4 regions of the Lederbergia graminis genome follow, and region 3 is predicted to be linked to each of the others. Evidence: a T-box and tRNA genes for the amino acid it is inferred to sense, from the RefSeq annotation. Region 3 holds a T-box; the other regions hold tRNA genes.
What was found. A T-box is a leader RNA that pairs with one kind of tRNA and senses whether it is charged. The one in region 3 lies ahead of argS (arginine--tRNA ligase), so its partner is inferred to be a tRNA-Arg.
Positions count from the first base shown of each region.

Region 1: it encodes a tRNA-Arg, which carries the amino acid that the T-box ahead of argS (arginine--tRNA ligase) is inferred to sense. The anticodon was not compared.
Region 2: it encodes a tRNA-Arg, which carries the amino acid that the T-box ahead of argS (arginine--tRNA ligase) is inferred to sense. The anticodon was not compared.
Region 4: it encodes a tRNA-Arg, which carries the amino acid that the T-box ahead of argS (arginine--tRNA ligase) is inferred to sense. The anticodon was not compared.

Region 1 covers NZ_JBHSMC010000029.1:158,730-161,933, forward strand. The annotation lists gene ACFPM4_RS18815 (tetratricopeptide repeat protein) at 1-323, opposite strand, end outside; gene ACFPM4_RS18820 (hypothetical protein) at 448-663, opposite strand; gene ACFPM4_RS18825 (hypothetical protein) at 748-906, opposite strand; gene ACFPM4_RS18830 (hypothetical protein) at 1,452-1,673, opposite strand; tRNA gene ACFPM4_RS18835 (tRNA-Arg) at 1,928-2,004, opposite strand; gene ACFPM4_RS18840 (sulfatase family protein) at 2,125-3,204, opposite strand, start outside.
Region 2 covers NZ_JBHSMC010000044.1:11,468-14,671, forward strand. The annotation lists gene ACFPM4_RS19655 (RNA polymerase sigma factor) at 1-388, opposite strand, end outside; gene ACFPM4_RS19660 (DUF6199 family natural product biosynthesis protein) at 948-1,688, shown strand; tRNA gene ACFPM4_RS19665 (tRNA-Arg) at 1,874-1,946, opposite strand; gene ACFPM4_RS19670 (hypothetical protein) at 2,104-2,253, shown strand; gene ACFPM4_RS19675 (hypothetical protein) at 2,375-2,518, shown strand; gene ACFPM4_RS19680 (AAC(3) family N-acetyltransferase) at 2,635-3,204, shown strand, end outside.
Region 3 covers NZ_JBHSMC010000003.1:172,778-175,981, forward strand. The annotation lists gene ACFPM4_RS05415 (aminoglycoside phosphotransferase family protein) at 177-1,061, shown strand; T-box leader at 1,115-1,331, shown strand; gene argS (arginine--tRNA ligase) at 1,375-3,054, shown strand; gene ACFPM4_RS05425 (GyrI-like domain-containing protein) at 3,167-3,204, shown strand, end outside.
Region 4 covers NZ_JBHSMC010000028.1:36,957-40,160, reverse strand. The annotation lists gene ACFPM4_RS17985 (sugar-binding transcriptional regulator) at 1-591, opposite strand, end outside; gene ACFPM4_RS17980 (glutaredoxin family protein) at 708-953, opposite strand; tRNA gene ACFPM4_RS17975 (tRNA-Arg) at 1,418-1,489, opposite strand; gene clpP (ATP-dependent Clp endopeptidase proteolytic subunit ClpP) at 1,701-2,294, shown strand; gene ACFPM4_RS17965 (ABC transporter ATP-binding protein) at 2,375-3,204, opposite strand, start outside.

The DNA.
Region 1 (3,204 bases), on a different contig from region 3:
ACTGTTTCGTGGTCTTTCAGTTGAATTAAGACAGTCAAGTATATTTCAAGCACTTCATAATAATCACCAATTCCTTGTTGCAAAAGTTGTTCTGCTAATAGTTTAGCTGATGTATAGCTTCTATTTTGATATTGTGCAACAAGATATGTAACAGCAATTCGCGAATCTTCCTTATCTAATTCATAAGCTTGGTGTAAGAACTCTACGGCATCTTCAAAATCCTGGGCTTCCATACTTGCAATTCCTTTTTCAAAATAGCGTTCTTTCAAATTTGGAAAAGGAATTACTTTACTATCATGTTGATTGTGCTGCTTTCTTTTCATGGTAGAACCGCCCATCATAAATATTGAAAATAGTGTAGCAAATACAAGAAAATAAAACAAGAAAAAACAAAAAAAGCTCTAGTTTATACTAGAACTGTGGTTTTTTCACTTATAAAAATTAATATTATGCTCCTCTACTTCGTCTTAAAGGAGTAACCGATAAGATATTGGCTATTTTAAATATCCTAAATTGCCGTTTATGATAACAGTATGCTTTTATGGATGTCTCAGTTACTGCAAGTACTTTAATAATACGATGTGTAATTTGATTATCTTTATTTATATATATTAATTCGAGCTTTTGGTTTGTACCTAGTGCACGTATGAAAATCCCTCTCACGCAACCACCCCGAACAAATGTTTTTATATATTATATACAAACATTTGTTCTATATGCAAGTATCGGTAAAAAATATTTAATTTATTAATAAAAAAAATCTTCCTTTTGATATTCTTCAAAATCAAACGAGTCATCGATATCATCTTCATCTTCAATTAATTCATCCACATGTTCTTCGTAAAATGGAGGTATTTCGTTCTCATGTCTTGGTACTTTAAATAAATTTAAGAGTTTACCAAACAACTAAATCACCTCTTCTTTTTTTATACAAATTAATTGTAACTTTTTATTGTTAATAGATTGTAAGAAACATGTAAAATTTAGATTAGGAAACAGTATTATTCTGTTATAAAAACACAAAGCCACACTATTTAACTAGTTGGGATTATCCATCAAGCGTGCGAAATCATAAATAACCGTTTCATTTAACATTTGCCCTTGACAACCTGTTACTTGCAATCTTATGCCAGCAGAGGTGTTCTAGCATGTAATCTTATACATAAAATGGTTGGGACAAAGGAATATGGTTGCAAATAAAAACCGAACTATCATTTGATTTCAAAACAAGATAGTCCGGTCAGTTTATCAATTATAAAATTTATAGTAGCAAGGGGAGGAAATACACGAAGACTCCTGTGGGATGTACGGTAACCGGGAGACCCCACAGGCGTGTTCAACGCCGAGGAGGCTCCCGAACCGCCCGCGGAAAGCGAAGTGTATTTCTGAAGCGGTATACATTGTTCGGAATTACATCCAGATCAAATCATTTTGTCTCAACATCATTCTTTTCATTTCAGTTTATTCAATATTTCTTCTGGTACAAGTTTTTGCAAATGATAAGTATCTGTATTCTTTAACGTAACAGCGAGTGCATAGAATGTTGCAAACTGCTTTTCTATTTCTTCTTCATCACTAATCGTAAATTCATCAAGATAAAGCTTAGTTAGATCTACGGCTACATCAAATTCATTTCTTTGGGAAACTCGTTCAACTTTTATGTCTTCAGCCATTTCCACACCTCCCTTGAACTACTAATTCGACAAAAGGTGCTAATTCCCTTTGAACAGTTATCAAAAAGCAACTGTATTAAGGTAATGTAAGATAGTTATTCAACACCAGATACCAAGTTGTAAAAATCAATCCAACCCCAATCCAACCCCAAGAGATAAATTATTCATTCTTGTTTCGTTGTAATGAATAATTGAAGACAAAAACGCCAAACTCTTAATTTAAAAAGAGTTTGGCGTATTAATTATTATGTAAATGGCGTCCCAGGAGAGATTCGAACTCCCGACCCACAGCTTAGAAGGCTGTTGCTCTATCCTGCTGAGCTACTGGGACATTTCTTTTGAAGACATTTTTTATTATAGACATGGATACATTGAAAGTCAATAGTTTTTCGTAAAATATTTTAAAAAGGGTGCTTAGTGCAGTTTGCAACTAAGCACCCTTCTATTTCTATTATTCAAATTCTCTCGGATGACGTTTCATTAATTCTGGTACTGCATGGCCTCTACCTGTTTGTTCAAGCCATTTAATATAGCGTGGTAAATTCCCCTTCGCATGATATGGGCCACCTTCTTTCATGACAGTCCATAACGGGTCTACATCAAACGGCATAGTCGCCATCATCTCATCATGCCATTCATTTAAATAATAGACTGCTTCACGACAAAGGTCTGAACGTTCCGCTGCTAAATCAAACTGCTCATTTGGATCCTCTTTTATATTAAAGAGCATTTCTTTATTAAATAAATGATAGCCATCGTGATAAGTGCGAATATATAACCAATCACCAAATCTTACACTTCGCTGACAAACGTGAGCACATTGAGAAATGACTAAATAATCTCTACCAACTGATTCACCATTTTGTAATACTGGTGCATAACTTTCACCATCCCAAGATGGATGTGTTTCTTTCCCACAAATTTCAGCAATAGTAGGTAAAATATCTAGATGGTAATGTAAGTCATCGTTTACATGGCCCTGCTTCATTCCAGGCCATCTTATAATCATCGGAATATTACATGTCCCTTGATCTGCAGTACCATGTTCACCATATATGCCTAACTGTCCCATATTTTCACCATGGTCTGCTGTAATAATGATGATCACTTCATCCATAATACCTTGTTTCTCTAATTGTTCAAATACAATACCAATATGGTCATCCATATGTCTTATACCACAGTCATAACCATCAATCATCTTACGCAAATCTTCCCGATTCTTTATTTCACCAGGGTGACGTGGAAATTCAGGATTTGTTCTATTATCATACATATTTATTTCGCTTGCACTGTGTGGTCCGATTTTTTCACGGTGTTTTGCTAACACCTCATCTGTAATCCATTCTGGAAGTGGTTCATCTGCAAACGGGTTCCCAAACTCTTCTGGCGCGCGGTATGGTGTGTGTGGATCCCAATAATTAACATATAAGAACCAATCATCTTTTTGCGCATTATTTTCTAGCCAATTTACGACAGTTGGTGTAACTTCCTCTGCTGATTCCATACCTGATTTACCTGTATTATACAT
Region 2 (3,204 bases), on a different contig from region 3:
CAGAAGCAGTTTCTTTAACAGATAATTGTTGAATTTTCCGCAATATAATAACTTGCTTATAACTTAATTTTAATTTTGAAATAGCCTGATATAGCTCTTCCAAATCACTTTTTTCCAGGAAACTTTCTTCAGCACTTTTTACATGTATAGGGGAGTCAAAAAGTGTTGGAATTGGATGCTTTTTTCTAAAATAATTCATGGTCGTTGTATAAGCTATTCGATACAACCAAGTTTTTAGCTCAGAGTTCCCTTTGTACTGATGTGACTTAATATGTGCTTTGATGAAGGTCTCCTGCGTTAAATCCTCTGCAATTTGATGATCTTTTACCATGAAAAAAATATATTTATAAATAAGTTCTACATACTTTTCAAACCAAGTTTCAATCACATCTGAAAACCCCCTTTTAATCTATAGACACATTAAAAGTTTGATTGGTCACATAATTCAAATAAATTAAATCTCACTATAAAAAAACCATCAATTGATGGTCTCTGATACACGCCGTGAATCAATCCTTTTCATTTATTTGCTTTAATAACATAATTATTTCTTGCTGTTGTTTATTCCCTTTTCTGAGCTGTGCTTCTATGGAAAAAAGCGTAATTATGATTGCGATAAGACATAATAAAAACCACATAATATAATCCCCCACTCTTTTCATTGAATATTTAACTTTATTCGATTCATCAGCCAGTTAGTAGTCTACATTCTATTTAAAAAAGCTTTATTCCTTTTTGGATCATCGTATTCTGTTTACATTATAACTACCAATTAATTGGAAAGACGATTCTTATTATATAAGAAAATACTAAACGTTAGGTTTTTATGATGTGATTTAGAAATTCAATTTTTTTAATACAGTAATATGAGTTTCAATGAAACATTCATATCTTTGTATCCGTATTAAAAGTAAGCTATTTTGTTTATTTGAAAAGAGGGCGGTTCAGTGGGGATTAAAAAGACAAGTAAAGGTTTAGGTAGTATGTTGCTTAAGGTGCTTTTGTTCACTTTATTGCTTATATTAATTGTTTTCTATTTTAAAACATTTTTTTCTTATGGTATTTATTTTGGAGAGGATAATACTTTCTTAAAAAAGAAAACGCTATCAAGCGAAACATACTATTCTGGTAGTAACTGGAGTGGAGACTTCAAAATAATTATTAAAGGAGAAAAAGACGCACATAGCCGTGCAGAAGTGTTATTTGAGCTGCCAAATAATATTCATCGTCGATACACCGTTACTTTTGAAGATGCTAGTCATTGGGATTATGGTATTCGTAATATAAAAGATTCAAAAGGGAATATCATTTTTGAAGGGAAATATTTGCAAAACAGTCCCTTTTTATTTGATAAGCATGGAAATCCAGTTATGGAAGAACCTCGAGTTCTGATGGATGGAGAATCTCCATACTCGGCAGTGTATAAAGTACCTCTGAAAACTATTGCGGATTTAGCAATGATGGTAAATGAAACAATTCGAGGTAAATTTCCTTTGCTAATTTTAGCTTTGTTTATCTTTATATATACTGCAATAGATTACAAGTTTCCATTATTCTTCTTTAAACTTAGCAATATATTGGTTGTTAGAGACCCTGAACCACATGATTTTTATATTTTTACGCAAAGACTCTCGTGGTATATTTTCCCAATATTTGGATTGGTTATATCCTTGATCGCAATATATTAAGTATAATTAATTAGTGAAGCAATGAGCATCATTACTATGTGTCTATCCAAGTCTTTTTTTAAAGTGTTTAAATTGAACTTTTAATTAAAAAAATTTGTCCCCAATTTAACCCCAAGTATAAAAAAACCTTTCTAGACCAACCTATAAACAAAACAAAAAACCTTGCCACAGCAAGGTTTGGTTGACGGCCCCGGCAGGAATCGAACCTGCGACGCACGGTTTAGGAAACCGACGCTCTATCCTCTGAGCTACGGAGCCATTATTTAGACAATATTTTTAACACAAGAAGTATTATAATATAAAATTCCTTTGATTAAAAGGAAAAACTCCATTATACTAAAAGTAACAGCACTATTATTTTCTTATTCGAAAAGAAACAAAATGATATAGCATTGGTAAAAAAGGAGGCAGTGACATGCAACTTGGCATTCTACTAGGTCTAATTTTTGTCATTGGTGTAGTAGCATTATTTATTATTTACTTTATTAATTCTGCTATGGATACAAAAGACGCTAGCATCATTGACGAAGTACCAGAAAATCATTTAAATCCAAAAAATAACTAAACGTTGGTCTCCGATTTGTTTCAAATAGGAGACCTTTTCCACATTTTCTATTTCGCTTCTTTTATTTCATGGAATGTGCACAAATTTAGTGCATACATTGGAATATATGGGAGGGATTTAGATGGATTTAATTGTGACAATTGGACTTATTGGTGTAATTGGCGCAGTCGCAGCTTTTCTTAGCTACTATCTTAGCAGTGCTTTGAATTTTGAAGATGCAAAACGAATCGATGAAGTCCCTAAAAATGATAATACACAAGAATAATGTACTAACCCTTCTTCTATGATGAAGGGTTTTTTAATTGTAACGAATTACTTCCATTTTCTAAATATTACGATACAATATATAGCTAGTACTTCATAATAGAAAGGAAATATGTTATGCACACAAAGGGAAGCTTACTTGCTGATTTAGAGAAACTCTCAATTAACCCTAAAGGGACTGTTTTAGTACATTCATCATACAAAAAAATTGGAGAAGTGAATGGTCGAGCAGACACTGTTCTAGATGCATTTGAGGAGTATATGAAAGATGGATTATTAGTATTTCCAGCACATACTTGGTCTTATATTAATGCGAAAAATCCTGTTTTTTCTGTAAAAGACTCTCACTCCATTGTTGGGATTTTAACAGAGTTATTCAGGCAAAGAGAACATACCATTCGCTCTGCTCATCCTACTCATTCTGTCTCTGCACTAGGGAAAGATGCAGTTGAATTTACAACTGGGGATGAATATTGTACAACCCCTTGTGCAAGAGAATCAGCTTGGGGAAGATTACTAGATCGCAATGCTCAAATTATACTTGTTGGTGTAGATTTGCGCAGAAATACGTTTATGCATGGAGTTGAAGAATGGGCCGACATCCCTGGAAGAATGACGGACACATATGAACCGCTTGTTTCCATCTTGGAAGATGGTACGAGAGTTGATGTACCTTCCCGTCGTCAT
Region 3 (3,204 bases):
CAAAATTCGAAATATAGGTGGGATATATTGGATAATATGGTATCGTATATATAAATGGGAGGCGATTGAAATGAGAAACAATCAAAATATTAGAGGGCAAAACAATAAGGGGATAACGCGTAAGTAGCCCAGAAACAACGTCGTTCCCCTAAAACAAAATAGGGGTAATGTAAAACATGGTTATTTTTAATGTTAAGTTAGTTGAAAGTTTAATTAGAGAACAATTTCCTCAATGGGCCAATTTAGAAATCAAACCAGTTAAAAATGGTGGACATGACAATCGAACCTTTCATTTAGGTGAGAATATGAGTGTCAGGTTGCCGAGTGCTGAATGGTATGTTCCACAAGTTGAAAAGGAACATACATGGTTGCCGTATTTATCGAGACATCTTTCTCTGCCAATATCGATACCACTTGCGAAAGGGAAACCTAACAAGGATTATCCATATCCATGGTCGATATACAAATGGTTGGATGGAGAGACTATAACTCATGAAAATATTGTAGACAAAATTCAATTTGCCAAGGATTTAGCAGGATTTTTAGTTGAGTTACAGTCGATTGACGCTACTGATGGTCCTTTTGCAGGGGAGCATAATTTTCATCGAGGTGGAGATTTAGCTGTTTATGATGAACAATCTAAAAACGCGATTGAAAATAATAATGAGATTTTAAATGCAGATTTGTTACGTGAAATATGGGAGTTATCGCTACAATCAAAGTGGAATATAAAACCTGTTTGGCTTCATGGCGATGTGGCACCAGGAAATCTCCTCGTGAAAGATGGAAAACTATGTGCCGTCATTGATTTTGGAGTTTTAGGAGTAGGCGATCCTGCTTGTGATGCTGCAATGGCTTGGACATTTTTTGATGACATCAGTAGGAAGGTTTTTAAAAATGCGTTAAAAATGGATGAAGAAACTTGGAACAGAGCAAGAGGTTGGGCACTTTGGAAAGCATTAATAACTTTTGATGGTAATAAGGATACGAATAAAATAAAAGCGGATGAGGCAATGCATGTAATAGATACAGTTATTGCTGAGTATAAAGGATCAAAATGATTTAAATACTGTTGTAATTTATGGAAAAATGGATATAATTTAAACAATATAATTAAAAATCAATGATAAAGAGAGTAGTTATTTGTGAAAAAATAGCGAGTCAAGGATGGTGTGAGCTTGGCATGTAGCAGATAATGAAGCGCACTTTAGAGATGCTTTCCTGAAATGAAGTAGGGAAAGCCGGGGATACCTCGTTATAAGGTTAAGTGGTTTTTATTAAAACAATTTGAGTGGTACCGCGGGATAATATAATAAACTCTCGTCTCTTCGTTATGAAGAGGCGGGAGTTTTTTTATTTTTAGGAGGAAATAGGATGAACTTTAAAGGCGAATTTGTTAATGTTCTCTACGATGCTTTAGATGGACAATTAGACAAAATAAAATTAAAACACATGATTGAACAACCAAAATTTGATTATATGGGTGATATGGCATTTCCATGTTTTGAATTGGCGAAAATATTGCGTAAGTCACCCCAAGTAATTGCGCTTGAAATTACGGAAAGACTGAATACACCATTATTTGAGAAAGTAGAAGCGGTAGGTGGCTATGTCAATGTATTCCTTCAGAAAAGGGCAGTATCTTCTATTGTAATAAATCAGATACTTTCACAAAAAGAGGATTATGGGAGAGTAAATATTGGGGAAGAAAAGGTGATAACAATTGATTTTTCCTCACCTAATATAGCGAAGCCTTTTTCCATGGGGCATCTACGTTCCACAGTGATTGGAAATGCACTCGCATTAATTTCAGAAAAAGCCGGATATCAGCCAATCAGAATTAACCATTTAGGTGATTGGGGTACCCAGTTCGGAAAATTAATTGTGGCATATAAAAAATGGGGCAATGAGGAACAAGTAAAACAACAACCTATAAAAGAGTTACTAAAACTTTATGTAAAGTTCCATGAGGAAGCAGAAAAACTACCCACTCTAGATAATGAAGCGCGTAACTGGTTTAAAAAGTTGGAAGATGCAGATGACGAAGCGATATCATTGTGGAAGTGGTTTCGAGATGAATCGATAAAAGAGTTTTCTAAGGTATATGAGTTATTAGGAATTAAGTTTGACTCGTATCATGGTGAAGCTTTTTTTAATGATAAAATGGATCGAGTTGTTACATTGCTCGAAGACATGAAATTGCTTCAAGAATCGGATGGAGCTCAAGTTGTTCCTATAGAGAATATGCCTCCTTGTTTAATTAAGAAGACCGATGGTACAACACTCTATGCAACTCGTGATTTAGCTGCAGCAATGTACAGACAAGAAACATATCACTTTGCTAAATCTCTCTATATAGTAGGAAATGAGCAATCGCTCCATTTTAAACAAGTATTTGCTGTGTTAGATAAAATGGGATATGCATGGCAGGAAGGCATGATACATGTGCCATTCGGAATGATTTTAAAAGACGGGAAGAAAATGTCCACCAGAAAAGGTAAGGTGGTACTACTTGAAGAAGTGCTGAAAGATGCAATTGCATTAGCATTAAAGGATATTAAAGAGAAAAACCCGAATCTTGATCATCAGGAAGAAGTAGCTCGTCAAATTGGAACTGGAGCAGTTATTTTTCATGATTTGAAAAATTATCGTCAAAACGACATCGAGTTCTCTTTAGAAGATATGCTGAAATTTGAAGGAGAAACTGGTCCTTATGTTCAATATACACACGCTCGCGCCGCATCTCTGTTAATAAAAGGTAATTATCAAGCAAGAATAGAAAATATTAATATTCATGATGAAGCTTGGCCAATCATTTCAAAGCTAATAGCTTTCCCTGAAATCGTTCAACGTGCAATGGAAGAGTATGATCCATCACAAATTGCAAAATACGTTATCGAACTTGCAAGAGCATTTAATAAATACTACGGATCAGTAAGAATTTTAGATGACAATGAGCAAAAACAAGAAAGACTAGCACTCGTATACTCGGTCAAAGTCGTCTTAAATGAAGGCTTACGATTATTAGGAATTGAAGCTCCTGAGGAGATGTAGTTTAACTAGTTCCATTAAAACTGCATAGCGGGCTAGAGGTCATATGTGATGAGGGGGATTTTGTCTTATATACGACTAATGAAGCCAATTAAATTTGAAAGGAAAGATCCCGATGAAATATCATTTGCAGGAGCGTGGTTCCTTCAATAT
Region 4 (3,204 bases), on a different contig from region 3:
TTTTTCGGCCATTGTTGCACAGATAACATTTGCTTGGTTTTTCACATCTTCACCGATACCACCACGAGCAGGAACGAACAGCATTTTCCTACCTTCACCCATTTTCCTCGTTAGCATTTGTGCTGTACATGCCATTGTTGTACCACCAGTAACGGCAATTATATTTTCTTTCCCTAGACAACTGGCGAGCATGTCGGCACACGCTTTTCCAATTTCCTCTTTCACGAAATTGGTCTCGTCACTGTCTCCAGGTACAATAATTACCTTTTGGATACCGAGAATCTCAGTTAATTGTTCCTCGATTAAATTGATACCGGAAATTTCCCGCATCATTTCTTCGAGTTCAATTAGTAGTTTTTTACCTTTTGCTGTTACAATCATTCCGATGGTTTTAGCATCGATTAACTTCTGCGTTTTTAAAAATTCTGCTTCGCTTCTTAGAACTCGCTCTGTCATCCCTAGCATTTCTGCTAAGGTTCGGCGCCCGACAGGCTCTGTCATATTTATGGAGCGAAGGATTTGATAACGCTTCTGCATCTGCTTTAGCATATCAGGCACAAGGTAAGATTGCATCTTTATTAATTTGTGCATTTTATTGCTCCTTTAAAACTGTTGGTCGCTATGTGTCCCAGTAAGCCATATTATGTCCCATAGTCATAAAAAAATTTACCAACTGACATTTATTTTAGCACTAATGTCGATAATTATCAATTTATTCCTTTTTTAAATCTTTCTTCTATTGTAAATGGGTCAATGATGCCATATTGAATAAGCTCTCCATTCATTTCGACCACTGGGATCATTAAGCCATATTTTTCTGTCCATTCATCCTTTTCTTCAATGTTTCTTTCATCAATGGTTAATGCAGGATATTCTTTTTTCAATTCAAGTAAAACTAATTTCGCATCCTGACAAAGTGGACATTGATTTCGAGTATAGAAAGTTATTTCCATCTTAAAACACTCCTGAATATATTTGTATATTGATTGATTCTAATCTTGACTGTTGATTTCCGCTGTAGGGGCTCGAATCAGAACATGTGCTTGTCGCCGATTAGTAGGCGCCTAACACTTTTCTACGCCCGCGGAAAGCGATAAAAATGAATTACTTTATTGAAGAAAAATAAACATCTAGAGTATATAAAGCAATTAAAAAATCCGCTCCATATTGATTATAAATAATGCAAAGCTTATTGTCTTACATATTGCATCAATTAATTTCTTTTTGTCTTTTAAGCAAAAATACTTTCCATTTGATTTCAAGGAATTTTATAATCATTTAAAACAATGAGGATTAAGAAAACATACTTTTGAATAACATGTATTATTAAGGATAAAAAAAGAAGGACACTCATAAAGTGTTGATAAAATCAACCTTTACAAATGTCCTTTCATTATTTGATAATTAGATTTATATACGCCCTCGGAGGGAATCGAACCCCCATTACAAGAACCGGAATCTTGCGTGTTATCCGTTACACTACGAGGGCAAGATTTGGAACCGTACGATAAATGATTATATGCTAAAAAAATATCCTTGGCAAGTAGATAAAAGTTTAAAATTTGCGAATTTGGATATTATGTTTTATATAAATGCTACTCATTTGACCTTTACTGACCATTATTGTATGATGTATTTACATAAGTTTTATTAACATTTCATCCATAATAGGTCAATACCTAATAAAAGGAGGAGAAAGAATGAATTTAATTCCTACAGTTATTGAACAAACAAACCGCGGAGAACGTGCATATGACATTTATTCTCGTTTATTAAAGGATCGTATTATTATGCTTGGTAGTGCAATCGATGATAATGTTGCAAACTCCATCGTTGCCCAACTACTTTTCCTAGAAGCAGAAAATCCTGAAAAAGATATATCCATTTATATTAATAGCCCTGGTGGAAGTATCACTGCTGGAATGGCAATATATGATACAATGCAATTTATTAAACCTAATGTACAAACAATTTGTATCGGGATGGCTGCATCAATGGGAGCATTCCTACTAGCTGCTGGTACAGAAGGTAAACGTTTTGCACTTCCTAACAGTGAAGTAATGATTCACCAACCACTAGGAGGAGCTCAAGGTCAAGCAACAGAAATTGAAATTGCTGCAAAACGCATTCTTTTCTTACGCGAGAAATTAAATAAAATCCTTGCAGAACGTACTGGTCAACCATTAGAAGTAATCGAGCGCGATACAGATCGTGATAACTTTATGACTGCTGAAAAAGCACTCGAATACGGTTTAATTGACCACATTTTACACCGTAACGATATTAAAAAATAATATATAATCTAAGAAACAGGTGGAGAATATGATGTATATTCTCCACCTGTTTTTATTTAGACGATCGAACTCCATCTTTTCTAGTGTCCGATTTGTTGGAATTGGATATGATGCAGATTTGCAAAAATACCGCCTTTTTCAACTAGTTCCTCATATGTGCCATCTTCCGCAATTCCATCTTCTGTTACGACAATAACGCGATCGGCATCACGAATGGTTGCTAATCGGTGTGCAATAATTAATGTTGTCCGATTTTCTGCAAGCTCATTTAGTGCTTGTTGTATGATTTTCTCTGTTTCCGTATCGAGAGCCGAAGTTGCCTCATCCAAGATTAAGATTGGTGGGTTCTTTAAAAACATCCTTGCGATGGCTAATCTTTGTTTTTGACCACCTGAGAGTTTTAAACCACGTTCTCCTATTTGCGTTTCATATCCATCTGGGAGTGACGCAATAAAGTCTTGTAAGTGAGCTTTTCTAGCAGCCTCGTAAATTTCACTATCCGTAGCATCTAGTTTCCCATATGCAATATTTTCACGTATTGTTCCGGTAAATAAAAATACATCCTGCTGAACAATTCCTATTTGTGAACGTAGTGAATGTGTCGTCATATCACGAATGTCAATACCGTCAATCATAATTGCCCCTTTGTCCACATCATAGAAACGTGGGATTAAAGAACAAATGGTTGTTTTACCAGCTCCTGAAGGTCCAACGAAAGCAACTGTTTCTCCAGGACGAATGGCTAAGTCAATCCCCTGAAGGACTTCCTTATGTTCATCATACTTGAAGTGCACATCATCAAATATAATATTACCATGTAAGCTTTCTACTTCTACTGCATCAGGGCGGTTTTTAATTTCGGGCTCTTGATTGATTAAATCAAGAAATCTCTTAAACCCAGCCATTCCTT